Regions from separate parts of the Peribacillus sp. FSL P2-0133 genome, predicted to be linked through region 1. Evidence: riboswitches for the same ligand, from Rfam matches in the RefSeq annotation. Region 1 holds a riboswitch; each other region holds the start of a gene.
What was found. Region 1 has a riboswitch for S-adenosylmethionine ahead of MKY17_RS02655 (sugar ABC transporter substrate-binding protein). Riboswitches for the same ligand answer to the same signal wherever they lie in the genome.
Positions count from the first base shown of each region.

Region 2: another riboswitch for S-adenosylmethionine. It lies ahead of mtnK (S-methyl-5-thioribose kinase); the one in region 1 lies ahead of MKY17_RS02655 (sugar ABC transporter substrate-binding protein).
Region 3: another riboswitch for S-adenosylmethionine. It lies ahead of MKY17_RS11650 (Na+/H+ antiporter NhaC family protein); the one in region 1 lies ahead of MKY17_RS02655 (sugar ABC transporter substrate-binding protein).
Region 4: another riboswitch for S-adenosylmethionine. It lies ahead of MKY17_RS25350 (5-methyltetrahydropteroyltriglutamate--homocysteine S-methyltransferase); the one in region 1 lies ahead of MKY17_RS02655 (sugar ABC transporter substrate-binding protein).

Region 1 is NZ_CP150254.1:541,429-546,155, forward strand. Features, by position in the region: gene MKY17_RS02650 (GTPase domain-containing protein) at 1-1,556, shown strand, start outside; SAM riboswitch class I at 1,652-1,757, shown strand; gene MKY17_RS02655 (sugar ABC transporter substrate-binding protein) at 1,874-2,986, shown strand; gene MKY17_RS02660 (sugar ABC transporter ATP-binding protein) at 3,044-4,546, shown strand; gene MKY17_RS02665 (ABC transporter permease) at 4,548-4,727, shown strand, end outside.
Region 2 is NZ_CP150254.1:3,378,055-3,382,781, forward strand. Features, by position in the region: gene MKY17_RS16135 (pyridoxal phosphate-dependent aminotransferase) at 1-859, opposite strand, end outside; gene MKY17_RS16140 (carbon-nitrogen family hydrolase) at 959-1,741, shown strand; SAM riboswitch class I at 1,813-1,966, shown strand; gene mtnK (S-methyl-5-thioribose kinase) at 2,045-3,247, shown strand; gene mtnA (S-methyl-5-thioribose-1-phosphate isomerase) at 3,262-4,308, shown strand; gene MKY17_RS16155 (LCP family protein) at 4,469-4,727, opposite strand, start outside.
Region 3 is NZ_CP150254.1:2,431,880-2,436,606, forward strand. Features, by position in the region: gene hutG (formimidoylglutamase) at 1-946, shown strand, start outside; gene MKY17_RS11640 (hypothetical protein) at 1,234-1,389, shown strand; gene MKY17_RS11645 (SOS response-associated peptidase) at 1,450-2,121, shown strand; SAM riboswitch class I at 2,410-2,517, shown strand; gene MKY17_RS11650 (Na+/H+ antiporter NhaC family protein) at 2,708-4,024, shown strand; gene MKY17_RS11655 (hypothetical protein) at 4,141-4,311, opposite strand; gene MKY17_RS11660 (chromate transporter) at 4,308-4,727, opposite strand, start outside.
Region 4 is NZ_CP150254.1:5,243,244-5,247,970, reverse strand. Features, by position in the region: gene MKY17_RS25360 (CaiB/BaiF CoA-transferase family protein) at 1-457, shown strand, start outside; gene MKY17_RS25355 (hypothetical protein) at 715-1,239, shown strand; gene MKY17_RS25350 (5-methyltetrahydropteroyltriglutamate--homocysteine S-methyltransferase) at 1,462-2,565, opposite strand; SAM riboswitch class I at 2,648-2,749, opposite strand; gene MKY17_RS25345 (hypothetical protein) at 2,925-3,353, shown strand; gene MKY17_RS25340 (glycerol-3-phosphate responsive antiterminator) at 3,519-4,061, shown strand; gene MKY17_RS25335 (MIP/aquaporin family protein) at 4,289-4,727, shown strand, end outside.

The sequences.
Region 1 (4,727 bases):
GCGAGAGCATTGCCGCTGAAGATCATTCGTCATTAGTCAGTGTCAAAGACGGGGATGATTTGGAAATCCTTGAAATTACCGATACAGATAGAAAGGTTGTCATGGAGCTAACTGAATTGGATGAAACACGCCGCCAGCGTGGGACTATTGTTGATGTGACAATCATAAGTGACTACCTAAGAAATAATGGTCTGCGATTATTGGATACACCGGGGTTCAATGGGGAAAAAAGCGTGGAATCAGATTTCCAAGGCTATTTACATGGCAGTGATGGACTGATGTTCGTTCTTGACGCCCGGGCGCCTTTCACCGGCAGCGAACGGGATCTGTTATTGGAAATTCAAATGATGGCTCCGAAACTGCCGATTCATTTCTTGTTAAATAAAATGGATACGATATACAGTGATCAGGTGGCAGTCCGGATGGAAGACGAAACATGGGATAAAGTGAATGCATATTTCCCGAATGCGAAAGTATTCGCTTTCTCCAAACTGTATGATAGCAAGCAGCAATTGAAGGACCTTTCAGCCTTCCTTCAATCGAATTATCAAGAGGATAATTGGAAGGAAAGAAGATCTGAAAAAATCCTAGCATTCATTCGTAAAACTTTATCTTATCTGTTAGAAAAACGGGCAGCCAATGAGCGGAAATGCGAGCATTCCATCTCTTGGAATGAACAGATGGAAGTCAAACTGAATGGGGCGGTCAATCAACTGGCTGATTTGGAAAAAGAAAAAAGTGAAAATATCATAAGGTCGTATCGTCTGCTTAAGGATGAAGTGAAAAATCAGCTTTCTTCTAAAATTCCTGAATTACTGAGGGATTGCTCTAAATCATTAACGGAAAGCAGTGATTTCAGTCAGGTCCATGTACAGTTAAACCAAGAAATGAATGAGCGGATTCAAAACTTCATTTCTGATAAGATCATGCCTCAATATTACCGTTCTCTTCAAGACTGGATTGCCAGTTCTCAAATGGAGTTCTCACAAAGCCAGCAGTTTATGGATGAGATGAGTGCCGGATTCAATGAATTATACAAAGAAGAACGGATTACGCTTGCAGGTGACTTCAGGGTATTGGATGACTGGCGCCGTGATGCCGATCGGATGACAAGCAGTATCCGCATCGAAAACGTTAATATCCTTTTGCGCAGGACTCCATCACAATTGCTGCTTAAAGGAGCAGGGAAGCTGTTTGGGGCGATACCGCAAAATAAAGCCAATATGTACAATCGTTATAAGAAATATCTGGAAAGTGAAGATTACCTGGATGTTGCGGAAATGATCACGGAACGTTTCCTTACCCAATTTGGATTGTTTGAAAAATCTTTGGATCGGGACATCGCACTTTTCTATCGCAGTTCATTTGCCTTACTTCAAAAAACGATTGAACAAACGCAGACCGAGATAAAAGACTTCCAGGCTGCATTGGAGCATATGAAAGAAAATCCGGAAGTTTACCGTGACCCGATCACTTTGTTCGAAGTGAAATTAAGGCAGTTGGAGAGGCTTGAAAAAATCGAGAAAAAGCGTCTAGCCCAGCTTCAAAGAAAATAAAAAATAACGGGGAACATTTCAAATATTCAAAAATCTATTGACTTTACGACTATATCCCTATAAAGTGATAATTACGAAAACGTAACTCAATATATCTCTTATCAAGAGTGGCGGAGGGACTGGCCCTAAGATGCCCAGCAACCGTTCCATTAGGAATTGGTGCTAAATCCTGCAAAACAGAAATGTTTTGACAGATAAGAGAGGGACAAGTCTGCAAAACAGCCGATTAAACCTCTCTATATTAGAGAGGTTTTTATTTTGGGATTTACACCGACTTAACTGATAAGACTAATTAGAAAACATGGAGGGGAAACAAGATGAGAAGGTCTATTAAAGGGATATTTATTTCAGCCATCGCTTCGGCTTTGCTTTTAACGGGTTGCTCTACTGGGCAGAGTTCCACAGAATCGAAGAAAGAAGAAAAAGTATCATTTGAAAATGTACCGGAAAGATTTGCAGATGGGGATGGAGCCAAGATCAAAGTGATCCGTAAAATTGGCGGTGATGATCATACGGCCCAATACCTGGCGGGGGCGAAGGAAGAAGGAGAAGCACTCGGATTCCAAGTGGATACATATACAGCCAATGGTGATACGGCTAAATTTCATGATGCGATAGCGCAGGCATTGGAGGAAGATTACGACGGCTATATCATTTCCCATGGTGATGATGCAGCAACTGTGAATGACGTTCAAAAGTTGGTTGATGCAGGTAAAAGCGTTGTCACGTTCGATTCAATAAGCGATCTATCTAAAATAGATGGTGTGACATTAACTTCACAGGATGATGAAGCGTTGGCAACACTGGCTTTTGATAAACTGATAAAAGAGCAGAAAGGTGAAGCGGCAATTGCATATCTTTGGGTGGATGGTTTCCCACCAATGGTAAGAAGAAATGCAGTCTATCAGGAAAAACTAAAAGAAAATCCTGGGATTAAAGAAGTCGAAAGATTCGGAGTGGCATCTGCCGATACTTCGGTTCAGACACAAAATGCTGTAGCCGCAATGCTGAATAAATACCCTAAAGGTAAATTGGATGCCATTTTCGCAACATGGGATGCCTTTGCCATCGGTGCAGCCCGGGCGATTAAAGAAGCGGGCCGAGATGAAGTGAAGATATATGGAATTGATGTATCTAACGCAGATCTCCAGGAAATCCAATCGGCAGATAGCTCATGGTCCTACACGGCAGCAGTCGATCCCAAGTTGATCGGTGCAGTTAATATGAGGATATTGGCTAAAAAATTGGCGGGCGAAGATACGCCGCAAACCTATGACTTAGAGGCTTCACTTATTTCACAAAAGCAAGTCCAAGCTTCAAAAGAAGCGGTAAACATGGCAAATCTGTCTGGTATTGTCGATGGATGGGGTGAATCTACGGAATTTGAAGAAGATTGGATGAAAGTTTTGAAGGATCATTATAAAAAGTAAAAAGAGACACTCTCTTTCAAGTAGAAGGGAGTGTCTGTTCAATAAGGGGGAATGGACATGGGCACGCAACTAGAAATGAAGAAGATTTCGATTGAATTTCCGGGGGTGAAGGCGCTGAGTGAAGTTGATTTTTCCGTACAATCAGGGACAGCCCACGCATTGGTCGGTGCAAACGGAGCAGGGAAATCGACGTTAATGAAAGTTTTATCGGGAGCCCATGTTCATTATTCAGGTGACATTTTTATTGATGGGATGAGGCGGGATATCCGCTCGCCAAAAGCGGCTCAGGAACAAGGCATTCAAATTGTTTATCAGGAAGTGGATACAGCCCTCATCCCTTACTTAACGGTTGGGGAAAATGTAATGTTGAATGATATGGTCCAAAACATGGGGAAAAAACAGAGGGTCCAATGGAAAGAGCTGCACAAACAAGCCTCTTATATTCTTGAAGATATGAAAATTCGTGTCCCTTCGAAAAAGCTGGTAAGAGACCTTACCTTGGCCGAAAAACAGATGGTCCTGATAGCAAGAGCCGTTTCGACAGAATGCAAATTCCTGATTCTCGATGAGCCAACTGCTCCGTTAAGTCATACGGAGACGACAGAGCTTTTTCGAATTGTAACTGAATTAAAGCAAAAAGGCGTGGGAATCATTTTCATTTCACATCGTCTGCCTGAGATTTTTGAAATCTGTGAGGAAATTACGATCATGAGGAATGGGGAGCGTGTCACTTGTCGAAAGAAGGAGGACATAACCCGTAACGAAGTGGTAGAGAATATGCTCGGTAAAGCCATGGATGACCAGTTTCCAGAAGTCAATGCTTCGATCGGAGACGTCATTCTGGAAGTTAACGGATTGTCAGATGCCGAGAAAGTCAAGGATGTCAGTCTGAATATTAAAGCAGGCGAGATAATCGGCTTGGCAGGGTTAGTCGGGGCGGGAAAAACGGAACTCTGTAAAACCCTTTTCGGTCATGCTTCGATCACAGCGGGGGAAGTAATCCTGAATGGTCGAAAGCTTTCTTTGAAATCACCGCACGAAGCAGTAAAAAGCGGTCTGGCACTTGTACCTGAGGAACGCAGGAAAGAAGGGGTCCTCGTTCAGGAATCAGTCTCGGCGAACTTGACCGCAGCCAGTCTCGGCAAATTCTGCAAGACGTTCAGCTTCGTGGATCGTAAGGCGGAAAAGGAAAAGGCGAAGGAAATGATCGTAAGTCTCGGCATTAAAACTCCTTCAGGAGAAGTGAGTGTCGAAAACCTTTCAGGTGGTAACCAGCAAAAAGTTGCCATCGGAAAATGGCTTATGGCCGATGCGGATGTATACATATTCGATGAACCAACGAAAGGGGTCGATGTTGGAGCCAAGAAGGATATATTCGAATTGATTGCAAAGCTTGCAAGGAATGGGAAAGCGATCATTTATGCATCATCCGAGCTTTCCGAAATCATTGGCATTACCAACCGGACATATGTGCTATATGACGGGAGCACTGTCATCGAATTAGAAACGAGCAAAACGAATGAAGAAGAACTACTATTCTATTCAACAGGAGGAAAATAGGATGAGCATACCCATTCCTGTTACACAGACAGCGAAAGCGAAGAAAAAGCTGGAACTATTCGACTTTTTCTATAAATACGGCACAATATTGACGATTATCATTCTGATTGTAATTTTTGCCGTGTCCAATCCATCTTTCATTCAAACGAATAATCTGATCAACATCCTGCGTTCCATTTCA
Region 2 (4,727 bases), 2.8 Mb from region 1:
GCAAAGCGCTTGCCGCAGCTTCTTGTATCGCCGGGAAAAGACTCACATAAAGATGGTCTTGTAATAGTTCAAGAGCTTCTATTACACTCTTATTCCCCACTGCGAAGCCGACTCTCCACCCTGCCATATTGTATGTTTTCGATAGTGTGTATATTTCTATTCCTACATCCTTCGCTCCCTTTGCCTGGAGAAAGCTTATCGGTTTTTTTCCGTCGAATCCGATCGCACCATAAGCGAAATCGTGGACCACACAAATGGAATGCTCTTTTGCGAAGGTGACGGTTTCATCAAAGAAACTTTCAGTTGCAGAAGCACCTGTGGGATTATTCGGATAGTTCAAGAACATCATTTTGGCTTTATCAAGTACTTCTTTATGTATGTCATCGTATTTCGGAAGAAAATCATTTTCTTCTGTCAAGGGCATGAGTTCGGTCTTTGCCTGGGCTAAAACAACTCCGGAAAGATAATCCGGATAGCCTGGATCTGGAACAAGGATCGTATCACCTGGATTCAATAAACACTGCGGCAGTTCTACAAGACCTGCCTTCCCCCCGAAGAGAATCGCCACTTCACTATTCGGATCTAGCTTGACACCGTATTCTCGTTCATAAAAGACGGCGGCAGCATCTTTTAAATATTGATGCCCCCGGAATGGCGAATATTTATGATTTATCGTTTTTTCAGCGGCAGACTGCAAACTTTTCACGATATGTTCTGGCGTCGGCTGATCAGGGTTTCCCTGGCCTAAATTAATGACATCATGTCCTTGCTCCGTGATCGCATTGACTTTTGCGACTAGTGAAGCAAAAAACTGCTTGGGCAGGTCCTGAAGCTGGCCGGATTTTTCGAATTGCACCATTTATACACCTTCTCTGAAATTTCTTGAAATTCTAGTCACAAATGATATATGTTTATCATAGTCTTGTAAAGTATTTTTTACATGTGGGGGTTTTAAACGATGAAGTGGAAAATAGCTTGTATTCAAATGGATATAGCCTTCGGGCAACCGGATATCAATTTTCAGGTTGCAGAACAATGGATGGAAAAAGCGGCACGCTCAGAACCCGATATCGTCATTTTACCGGAACTTTGGACAACAGGATACGACTTGACCAGGTTAAATGAGATTGCTGATCATGAGGCAGAAAAAACGATTGAATTTTTTAAAACACAGGCACAGAAACACCAGATTCACATCATAGGCGGTTCCATTGCGAAAAAAACAAGCAAGGGAATCTATAACACCATGATCATCATCGATAAACATGGAAATCTCATTAAAGAATATGATAAGCTTCACTTATTTCAGTTAATGGATGAACATCATTTCCTGCAGCCAGGAGAAAAAGATGGTTTATTTACTCTTGATGAAAAAATATGTGCTGGATTCGTTTGTTATGACATCCGTTTTCCTGAATGGCAGCGAGCCCATACCGTTCAAGGCGCCGAAGTTCTATTCGTAACGGCTGAATGGCCAAAGCCGAGACTCGATCATTGGAGAGCCTTGTTGATTAGCCGTGCCATCGAGAACCAAGCCTATGTTGTAGCCGTTAATCGTTCAGGTTCGGATGTCAATAATATATTTGCGGGTCATTCCTTGATTATTGATCCATGGGGGAATATCATAAGTGAAGCCGGAGAAGAAAACGAACTCTTGACAGGCACCCTGGACTTCAAAAAAGTTACGGAAGCCCGTAACAAAATACCTGTATTCGAAGATCGCCGCCCTGATTTTTATTAATTTACCCATTGACAAACTATTTAAAAAGTTGTTATTATTTTCCCGAAGATTAAAATTTCAGAAAACATTTACTCTTATCAAGAGCAGGCTGAGGGATAAAGGCCCTATGAAGCCCAGCAACCGACTGTAATACCATTGTGAAATGGGGCGGATTCACCGCCGGATTATAAAATCCACAGAGCACGGTGCTAATTCCACCAGAATTCATATTCTGGAAGATAAGAGGTCCGAAGCCAAAACTTCTGCCTCTTTCTATATGAAAGAGGCTTTTTTATTCTTATTTTGAATCTGGAGGGGAAAAGAATGACGCAAAACCATTCAAATTTTAAGAGATTGACAAACGAAACAGCTATAACCCTTGCAAAAAAACTTGGGTTGGTCAATGCGGATGCAAGTTTAAAATGTAAAGAAATCGGCGATGGTAACTTAAATTATGTTTTTCATATTACAGACACGCACACAAATAAAGGAATAATCATCAAACAAGCGGTCCCTTATGCCAAGGTACTTGGTGAAAGCTGGCCGCTGACATTGAAAAGGGCTGCCATTGAAGCGAATGCGCTGATTCATTTCAGAAGTTATTGCCCCGAATTCGTACCGCAAGTCTATTATTCGGATGAACAGCTTGCCATCACGGTCATGGAGGATTTATCTCACTTGAAAATCGTTAGGACAGGATTGATCGATGGCGATTCATATCCATTGCTTTCACAGCATATTGGTGAGTATGTTGCGAAGACGGCATTTTATACATCCGATTATCATTTAGAACCATCTGCGAAAAAGGAAGTGGCCCGACATTTCACGAATCCGGAACTCTGCAAAATCACTGAGGTCTTTATTTTCACGGATCCATTTTTTGAGGAACTCCCCGGAGACTTCGAGGTGGAATTGACTGATGCCGCCAAAAATATCTGGAATGATCAAGAAGTAATACTTGAGGTCGCTAAGCTGAAACAAGGCTTTGAAACCGAGCAGGAGGCATTACTTCATGGAGATTTACATACTGGAAGTATATTTGCAAGTGAAACTGAAACAAAGGTTATTGATCCGGAATTCGCTTTTTATGGGCCCGTTGGTTTTGACCTTGGTCAATACACCGCGAACCTTCTCTTCCAGGCAGTCACACGCAATGGCGCTGGAAAGGAAGAGATTTTCACACACCTTCATGAATTTTGGAATGCCTTTGAAGAAACTTATACCGAATTATGGGAAGGTCAAAATAAAAGCCCATTCCGCCATGTGAAAGGTTATCTGCCTTACTTACTGACAAAATTCAAAAAAGATGCTTTCGGTTTTGCCGGCTGTGAACTGATTCGGCGAACCATAGGCCTTTCCCATGTTGCCGATATAAACGTCATTGAAAATAAAGAAACAAGGATTGCTGCCAAAACGGCAACATTGGAAATTGGTGCATTTTTAATTAAAAACCGGGAAGAATTGGATGTTCCAGCAGTCATTGAAGCATTGAAGCAACGTACACTGCCATCTTATTCAACCATTTAAAAGGAGACCTGCACATGACTACACTAGCACCCTTACCATATTCGGTACAATGGGATGATACCCATATTACATTATTAAATCAACAAGCCCTTCCTTCCATAACTGAATTTATTGAACTTCATTCTGTTGATGATGTATTTGACAGCATTTTGACATTAAAAGTTCGCGGTGCCCCAGCAATTGGACTGACGGCAGCATTTGGTGTTGCTCTTGGTGCCAAACAGGAAACAACCGCTGAATTAGGGGATTTCAAGAGAAATGTAACGAGGCATATTGAAAAACTCGCCTCTTCACGGCCAACTGCAGTCAACCTTTTTTGGGCGTTAAGGAGGATGGAGAACACCTTGCATGCTGCGCAAAGCATTTCAGCTGCAAAGGAAGCACTTGTATCGGAGGCTAAAGCCATCTTTGCTGAAGATGAAGAAATGTGCAGGAAAATCGGGGAACATGGTTTATCCTTATTCACTAGAGGAGATTCCATTCTCACTCATTGCAACGCTGGGGGAATTGCCACAGCTCGGTATGGCACAGCCCTAGCTCCCTTCCACCTGGCTAAAGAAAGGGACTTTCCGCTAAAAGTGTTCGCATGTGAAACGAGGCCTGTCCTGCAAGGTGCGCGTTTGACGGCTTGGGAATTGATGCAAGCGGGGGTTGATGTCACCTTAATTTCAGATAATATGGCTGCACATACGATTCACCAGAAACAAATAAATGGAATTATCGTCGGGGCCGACAGGATTGCGGCCAATGGAGATACAGCCAATAAAATCGGGACATTGGGATTGGCCATATTAGCCAAGCACTTTGGCATCCCCTTTTATGTGGCCGCACCATCAAGCACATTCGACCTTTCTATCGAATCCGGCACATCCATCCCGATCGAAGAACGGAATGAAGCGGAAATCACCTTCATTCAAGGTGTAAGGATCGCTCCGGAAAACGTGAAGACTTTCAACCCAGCCTTTGACGTTACACCAAATCATCTTATTACGAGCATCATTACCGAAAACGGCATCATAATACCGGATTTCATTAAAAACATTCCACATTTTGTTAATTGATGCAGGTTCCTTATTGATGATAAAAAAACGAGAAGGATTTCGTATCCCTCTCGTTTTTTAAAGATGATCATGATTATTCTTACGAGGTCTATAATACAATAATTCAAGTGAATTCGAACATATTCACTTAATATAAGGTTGTTTTCAATAATAGATCTTATTATTTTGAAAAGAACTCCTGAAGTGCCTTTTTATTTTTAGTGTAGTCCATTTCCAAAACGGCTCCGGACTGGGGATATATTTCATCTTTAAAGCTTCCTTCCACTGGAACCCTTAAGGTTTCGACGGTGTCCGGTGTATGGAAGACGGCTTTTGGACCCATTTCCATTATTGTTTTCAGTCCAATATCTGTATCCAGGTACGAGAGTCCTTGTTCGATGATACTAGGAAGGGCTGCCATCCCTTCGAAGGATGAGATT
Region 3 (4,727 bases), 1.9 Mb from region 1:
TCCGACTTTAAAATATTGGAATGGAAGAATTGATTCGCAATCTGACATGGGCAGCTTCAGATACCACCAAAGAGTACGTTTGGCACCGATTTCTGAATTAGCCATCTCTTCCAATGCATCAAGTACCTTTGGATTGATTGGCTTCAAATGTGATGAAGGCGTCAAAAGGAATAAAGGCAGGATTGGTGCTGCAGAGGGGCCTGATCATATTAGGCAGTCATTGGCAAAATTACCCTGCCATTTACCCTCCCAAACCGAGCTGGTGGATGCTGGCGATGTAATATGTGAAGGTACAGAGATGGAGGCCGCCCAATCCCAACTGGGATCGGCTGTTACCCGGATACTGGAGAGTAAAGCGATTCCTATCATACTTGGGGGAGGGCACGAAACCCTGTATGGCCATTATCTTGGGATTAGGAAATCCATTGGACCCAAAGCTAGATTGGGGATCATTAATATTGACGCTCACTTTGATATGAGGCCTTATGAAAAAGAAAGTTCATCAGGAACGATGTTTAAGCAGATTTTGGACGAAGATCAAAGTTGTGGCTATTTATGTATCGGAATTCAGAAGCAGGGGAATACGAAGGCACTGTTTGAAACTGCCGAGAGAAGTAAGGTTGACTACATTTTGGAAGAAGATTTATCATTGAACGAAATGGATGAAACTAAGCGGCGGATAAATGATTTCGCTAAGGAATATGACTACATTATTCTTACATTATGTACAGACGTTATTGATTCAGCCTACGCACCTGGGGTAAGTGCTCCATCGCCGTTTGGACTGAATCCGAAATTGGTCCGTGCCATTATCAGGCATATCGTATCGAATGAAAAGATCCTCTCCTTTGATATCTCGGAAGTGAATCCTTCGTTGGACGAAAATAATAAAACCGTTACATTGGCAGCACATTTAATAAATGAGGTTTTACTGCATTTTAAATAATGAATGGCTTTCCTCAATGCCATCTCCTTAATCAATTATCGGTATTGAAGCGAAAAACCTTTGACAGATCCTGACTGTCCATGAATCATTCATGGACAGTCTTTTTTTGCCGCCTATCAAGGATTTATGGTCCCGGGCATTGTTCGACTAACCCTTTAAAGTGTAAAGGAACCTCCATGCGGCCTCTTCATTAGAAGATTAACCATGACTCTGCCATAGTTCAATACTGATACTTGTGGGTTTTTGGTTTATAATAACAACCATCTAGCCTTTTGAGGGGGGATTCCATGAAGGAATATAAAGTAACGGTAAGGAATGGCAGTACCTTAATTTTGTCGGAAATCATTAAAGCTGAAGATGAAAGAGAAGTCCTTGGCACCCTTTTGATTTCCAGCGAATTATTTAATCAACCATTTACCGACATCAGGATTTTAGAACGCTGATTTGTGCCTTCCCGTTCCATTTGTTACACTGTAATAAATCTTAATACGGTAGGCGATATTATGTGTGGACGTTTCACCCTTTTCACTGACATTGAAGAAATAAAAGATCGGTTTGATATTCAAGGATCATTTGATGAGGAATACCAATTCAGCTACAATATTGCTCCCTCCCAATCCGTGCTATCCGTCATTAATGACGGGGCAATGAACCGACTTGGATATCTTCGGTGGGGACTCATTCCTTTCTGGGCAAAAGACGAAAAAGTGGGCTATAAAATGATCAATGCCAGAGCGGAAACCATTGCAGAGAAAGCTAGCTTTAAGAATGCGTATAAGAAGAAGAGATGCTTGATAATCGCTGACTCATTTTATGAATGGAAGAAGACACCAGAAAGAAAAATACCGATGCGAATAAAACTGAAGAATCATGCTCCATTTGGAATGGCCGGTATATGGGAATCCTGGAAATCCCCTGAAGGCCGCAGCATCTACACGTGCTCCGTTATAACAACCGTTCCTAATGAGCTGATGACCAGCATTCATGATCGCATGCCTGTAATCCTTAATCCAGAAGATGAAAAAGATTGGTTGAATCCATCCATTAATGATCCTGCATATCTGCAGCAGTATTTAAAGTCATTCGATTCGGAACTAATGGAAGCTTTTGAGGTATCGACTGATGTGAACTCGACTAAAAAAAATTCACCTAACCTAATACAACAAATTTGCTGAGAGGTCATTAGACCTCTTTTTATATTAATTCCGTCCCGATAAATATCATAGAAGACTCATTGTACTGATTAACTGCACATTTCAAGATCTCTTATTAATCAGTAAGAAGTGCATGTGAATACTTTAAAACTAAACCTTGCGAAAATAGACAAAATGCTGTACTCTTATATTTGCTTTTCAAAACGACTTCGATGTCACTTTCACAAACTAAGATGGTTTCAGCAAGCTTCCAGCCTGGTACTTTTCTGACAGGCATCGTAATATTTTATAAATTATATAATTTTGATCTTCTTATCAAGAGAGACGGAGGGACTGGCCCGAAGATGTCTCGGCAGCGGACTTAATAGGAGTGCTGTGCCAAATCCAGCAGGCTGATTTTCGCCTGAAAGATAAGGAGGGTGTTTTTTATAAATTAAAAGACCTCTTCTTGTTGTTTAATAGAAGGGGTCTTTTTTATGCTGACAGTTTTTTTAGCTATAGCTCCATGAATGGGTAATCAAGTTCAAATTGGTGTTATTTGCGAAAACTGTTAAAAGAATAAAAGCTATGACACATGTCATGGGAAAAATAAAAAGAGGTGTACATCATGAGTGCAAACAATAAAGGGAATCCATGGGCTTTGATTCCATTTGTCGTATTTTTAATTTTATTTATAGGGTCCGGAATCGTCACTAAAGATTTTTATTCATTTCCGGTGATTGTAGCAATTTCTATTGCATCAGCAGCTGCATTGGCAATGAATCGGAAAGAAAGTTTCAATCAAAAGGTTGATATTTTCTGTAAAGGTGCCGGTGACGCCAATATTATGTTAATGGTTATCATTTTCCTTTTAGCCGGCGCTTTTGCCGAAGTTGCAAATGGCATGGGGGCAGTTGAATCAACGGTGAATCTTGCCTTAGCCGTTTTTCCGCAAAATCTTTTAATGGTAGGGATATTCATTATCGCTTGTTTTATTTCTCTATCTATGGGGACTAGCATGGGAACGATTGTAGCCCTAGCACCTATCGGGGTGGGAATTAGCGAGCAAACCGATATTTCGCTTGCCTTTTCAATGGCTGCCGTTATTGGTGGTGCGATGTTTGGAGATAACCTATCCTTCATTTCAGATACGACAATCGCTGCAGTTCGAACACAGGGAACGAAAATGAAGGATAAGTTTAAGGTGAATTTTTTCATCGTTTTACCTGCGGCCATCATCACATGTGCCATTCTTGGAATTTTAACGATGGGTGAACAAGCCGACATCACCCAAAATTCTTATAATTGGGTGAAGATTCTTCCATACCTTTGCGTATTGATCACTGCATTGGCAGGAGTCAATGTGTTCCTGGTCCTTTCTATCGGAATTGTATTTGCCGGAATAATCGGCTTGGCGGATGGAAGTTATCAACCGTTGGGTGTCATTCAAAAAGTTGGTGAAGGAATGGCGGGAATGTATGAAATATCCTTCCTTGCCATTTTAATTGCAGGTATGGTTGCTGTAATCAAACATAATGGTGGCATCGATTATCTACTCCACCTCGTGACCCGAAATAGCAAATCAAAAAAAGGGGCGGAATTCAGCATTGCCGGGCTTGTTGGTTTGACGAACCTTTCAACGGCAAATAACACGATTTCGATTATCATTGCCGGGCCACTTGCCAAAAATATTGCTGAAAAGTATGGGATTGATCCGCGTAAATCGGCGAGCTTACTTGACGTTTTTGCCTGTTGTATCCAAGGGTTGATTCCATATGGGGCACAGCTGCTTGTTGCAGCAGGAGTAGCAAAGATTTCACCGATAAGCATCTTGCCGTATTCATATTACCCAATACTAATTGGATTTTGTGGAGTCGTTGCCATCTTGATTGGTTTTCCACGGTTTCGGCCTGGAGAAGATGTAGCGAAGAAACGTACTTCTTAAAATGAGAATAGGTAATGAAAAACACCCTGGATCATTGGATACAGGGTGTTTTCTGTATGATCGAAATACTAAAACATAAGCATAAAAATTATTCAGAAGTCACCCTCGCTCTTATTTCAGAATAAGTGTCCTAAACTAATCAAGGCCGTCTTCATCTGACCTGAAAATACCAATTCATCTGTTTGATATTTCTTTAATTTATGATAGACAAATTTTTTCCATAACCAAAATAACTGTGCTTCTTTCCGGTCCATATTGATAATGGTTTTGCGTGAGGCATTTGTCATGAATAGAGGACAACACCAACTAAACCAGAAAGAATAATTACATAGGCTGGGTGCCAGCGTAATTTCATTAGGGCAAATAACGATAATCCAAAAACGAGTAATAAGCTAATCGTATGCCATGAAAAGTTCGGGGCTATCATATGATTGGAAAGTGCTAAACTGATTGCTGCAAAGAGGATTAAACTAGTGACAATGGGTCTTAATCCATAAAACATGGATTGAATAATTGGAAAATGATTCAATTTGCTGAAGAAGGTGGCTATAACGGTCACGAATATAATAGCAGGTAGCAAGATTCCGAGAGCGGATGATATGGCTCCTGCTAATCCAGCAGTCGAATAGCCAACGAGAATGGCACTATTGGCTGTGACGGGTCCTGGGGACATCCCGGAAATGGCGATTATATCGGTAAATTG
Region 4 (4,727 bases), 1.1 Mb from region 1:
GATGTTGAACGGAGGATCCTTTTATGACTTTTACGAAACGAAAGATGGACGCTATTTTTCGGTAGGAAGCCTTGAGCCCCCTTTTCGAAAAGCCTTATGTGAAGCGATCGGTGCACCCGAATTGTATGAACTGAGCATGAAAAGCGATGAAGAAAGCGGAATCAGGTTTAAAACGGCCGTCCGACTGGCTTTCCTTGAAAGGGATTTTCATGAATGGCAGGAAATATTCGCTGATTTCGAGGCCTGTGCAGAACCAGTGCTGACCTTCACTGAAGCGGCCGAACACCCCCAATTGAAGGACAGGGGAATGATCGTCGAGGTACCGGACGGAAAAGGAAATGCCCAGAAGCAAATCGGCTGCCCGATCAAAACATCGGTTTTCACCCCTGAATATAAACATGCAGGCTTGAGGCCAGGACAAAACAACGCAGAAATTCTTCACACCCCCAATCGCTAAATAAAGCTGTAAAGGCTATCACTTTTCCGAGTTTTTTTGGAAGGGGATAGCCTTCTTTTTGAAGGTCGAATTAAGTTGGAGATAGGTCGAAATAAGCGGAGGAAGGCCATATTAAGCTGGAAACAACCCAAATTAAGCAGAAGGAGAACAATAGCACTTGTGGAAAGCAATATATGATTAATGTGAAAAATTTACCAGTTATAACTAATGTGGGCAGGGTATCAGAGTAGCATCCTGGTAAGGAGGGTTGCTTAAACATGTTTGGTCTCTCTGATATCATTAAATTTCTATTTTCCTTTTTTTTGATCATGCCGATCGTTACGCTGATACATTTGAGCGGGCATATTTTCTTTGTTACGATCTTTGGGGGATCAGAAAAGAAGATCTTGATAGGTTGTGGTAATAAACTTTTCGCCTTTCGGAACATAGAGGTGAGGAAATATTATTTTTGGAATGGGACTTGCGAGTTCAAGGGATTGAAACATGATAATCGATTGACGAATACGCTGATATATTTAGGGGGGGCTATCTTTAATTTAGTCAGCATGCTGACCATCTATAGTTTAGTGTATCAGAATATCCTGGACAGCTCGGTGATCTGGTATCAATTCATCTATTTTTCTTTCTATGTTATGTTTTTCTCCTTGTTTCCGATGTATTTCTCGGACGGGTCGCCTAGTGATGGGAAGGCTGCGGAATTGGCCTTGAGGAACAAGCTGGAAGATAGGGTGACGGATGATATATTTGTGAAGAAAATGGATGATGATGATAACTGCAAGTAAAAAGGGGACGTGCTGGTGACCGTTCTTTTTTTGTTTGCTTTCAGCTTTAGGATTCATCATTCATCGTTAGTTTCATAATTAGCAAAACTTGATACCGTTATCTAAAGAGTCATTAAAGGAATGGAAATGTATTATTGCAAGAACCTAATCGGCTCCCTTATAAGTGCGGCCGATTAGGTTGTTCAAATCCTGTAAATCAGAATTAAAGTCTCCGCTAAAAAATCATTTCCATACTTCTTTTGCTACATCAACGACGAATTTCAGCTTTTCCCATTGCTGTTCTTCGGTCAGCTTGTTGCCGTGATGGGTGGAGGCGAAGCCGCATTGCGGACTTAAGCATAATTGTTCGAGAGGAACGAAGTGCGAGGCTTCTTCAATGCGTGCCTTAACAGCTTCCTTGTCTTCGATTTCTCCATTTTTTGAAGTGACGACACCCAGTACGACCCGTGCTCCGCCATTTGGAATGTATTCCAATGGTTTGAAATCTCCTGAGCGTTGATCATCATATTCCAAGAAAAATCCATCCACTGTTTCTTTTGCCAATAAAGTTGGGGCGATACGGGCATAGCTTCCTTCAAACGCCCAAGTCGACTGGTAGTTCCCACGACATAGGTGTGTAGTGACGACAAGGTCTTCTGGTTTGCCTTCCAATGCGCCATTAATTACGCGAAGTGCAAGATCGATTAACTGTTCCCTCGTATATTTTCCATCTTTGAACTGGAAATCTGGAGCTGAAAGTCTGGCAATATATACATCATCCAATTGAAGATAACGTACACCTGCTTCATAAAAAGCCTTCAAAGCATGCTGATACGCTTTGATGATATCATTAGCATAGTCTTCAATATCAGGGTAGATGTCTTCATTATGAATGCCTACAGCAAATAATTGATTTGGGCTGGGAATGGTTTGCTTGGCAACGGCGCGTCCGTTCACGATTTTGTTCAATTCAATGAAATCGCGAATGAAGGGATGTTCAGGATTGAATGAAACCTTCCCGGTATTGCGAACGTTATATCTCTCTGTTTCCACACCATCGAATGTGAGACCTTTTTCAGTCACATATCCCTCGATGCCATTTAAATGTTCGAGGAAGTCAAAGTGCCACCATGTTCGTCTGAACTCACCATCCGTCACGGCCTCTAATCCAACTTCAATTTGTTTTTCGACAATCCGATTGATTTCTTCGGTTTCAACTTCACGAAGCCGCTCTGCTGAAATGGTACCTTCCTTAAATTGCTTTCTGGCAATATGTAAACGTTCTGGTCTTAATAAACTTCCGACGTGATCAGCCCTGAATGGTGCTTTCGTTAATGTGATTGACATGTTGCATTCCTTCTTTCCTTTTAAAAATAAAAAACCTCTTCTTAAAAATAAGAAGAGGTGTTGGCAGCAAAGCTATATACTCTTCTTATCTTCAAGTTTTTACACTTCTGGAATTAGCACAGTACATGATCAGTCTGTTGCTGAGGCATCAAAGGGCCAGTCCCTCCACCTCTCTGGATAAGAGTTGTCTATTAAATTAATTATGACTATACAGATAGTTTTTATAAAGGTCAAGTATTGAAGGTGGAAGATTTCGAATATACCGATTATTAATATGGGTTGAAAAGTTAACTACATCAGGGAACCTGGCATATGCTATAACCGACGTTCCGTATGAGCGGCAGGAGGGGAATGCAAGGATGAGTACATTCAGTCCATTCAAAAATGGCATACCAATAACGGTAACTGAAGCCATGATAGAGAAAATCTTAAGAATGAAATCATATGGTCAGGATATTAAAGTCGAGATTACGCCAAAGCATATAGTACTTTCCGGAACGATGGAAGTGAAAAAAATGATGTTTAAGAAAAACGTAGCTTTTCGGATTACATTAAAACCGGTTCATGTGGAAAAAAGAACGATTGTATTTGAATTAGTGGAAATGGAACCAATTGACAGGAATTTCATCAACCAAAGGATATTTAACAGACCTCCATTTTTTGAATTTGAAAAAAGAACGATCAAAATGAATGTTAATGCTTGGAGCATCGTGAGAAAAATTCCCGTTGGCACAATTAAATCGTATGAACTCGTCGAAGGTGCATTGAAAATGAAAATTACTTTATGATGGAGTTTACATACATTCTTAGCCGAAAACTATAAAGGGAGTGACAGGTATGATAGTGTTATGGTGACATTGGTCATGAAAAAAATGTGTTTGATAAATCAAGCTCTTTAAAATATACTAAATGACTTGAAGTTTTGAGTTTTTCTGGGAATGAGGAGGATAATGATGGATCAGAAGATTTTGCCTGCTTCAGCAAGCATGAAGGATTTCGAAAGATTTTTAGAAAGTTCCTATGAAATAGGTGTGTTTCTTGATTTGCATATATCACAATTGAAAAACGTAAGTATGATGGCAAAGCAGCATAATAAGAAAATGATTTATCATGTCGATTTGATCCATGGCATAAGAAGTGATGAGTACGCGACAGAATTCATTTGTCAGGAATATAATCCATATGGGCTGATTTCAACTAAATCAAACGTTATATTGAAGGCGAAGCAAAAGGGAGTCATTGCCATCCAGCGAATCTTTTTAATAGATTCACATGCGCTTGAGAAAAGTTATAAGCTGGTGCAGAAAACCAAGCCGGATTATATCGAAGTATTGCCGGGCGCTATGCCATGGATGATAAAAGAAGTGAAGGAACGATTGCAGACACCGATTTTTGCAGGCGGCCTCATACGTACTTCGGATGAAGTCATGAACGCCCTTGATGCTGGAGCGTCGTCAATCACCACTTCCAAAACTGAATTATGGGATATCGTTTAATAGGGGAAATTAAAAAAAATCACAGAAAAATAGATTAATTTTTTACAAAATATTGACAGCGTTTTCATTACCTAGTATATTTTATTGTACAAGTTAATATATGTGACGGAGACTAGGAGATTCACAACAGATCTATTCATAATTTATTTTATGAAGATAGTTCTGCTGTGGATCTCCTTTTATTTGTTGGCATGGTTTAAAAATTTATCAGGGGAGGGGTTTTATTCATGACTCCATTTTGGGGAGAAGTGTTAGGTACGATGATATTAGTTTTATTCGGAGCAGGCATTGGGGCTGGTTCATCCTTAAAGGGTTCCTATGCAAAAGATGCCGGCTGGATCGTTATCACGATTGCATGGGGATTGGCTGTTACGATGGGTGTTTTTGCAGTGGGGTCCATAAGCGGGGCGCATTTAAACCCGGCAGTCACAGTAGGGTTTGCGATTATTGGGGAATTTCCTTGGAGTGATGTGCCCGGTTACATCGTTGCCCAAATGATTGGCGCAATCCTTGGAGCAACTCTAGTATTCCTGCATTATTTGCCACACTGGAAAGCTACTGATGATCCAGGAGCGAAGCTTGGTGTGTTCGCGACTTCACCTGCGATCCCGCATACATTTTCAAATCTATTAAGTGAGATGATTGGAACTTTCATCCTTATTCTTG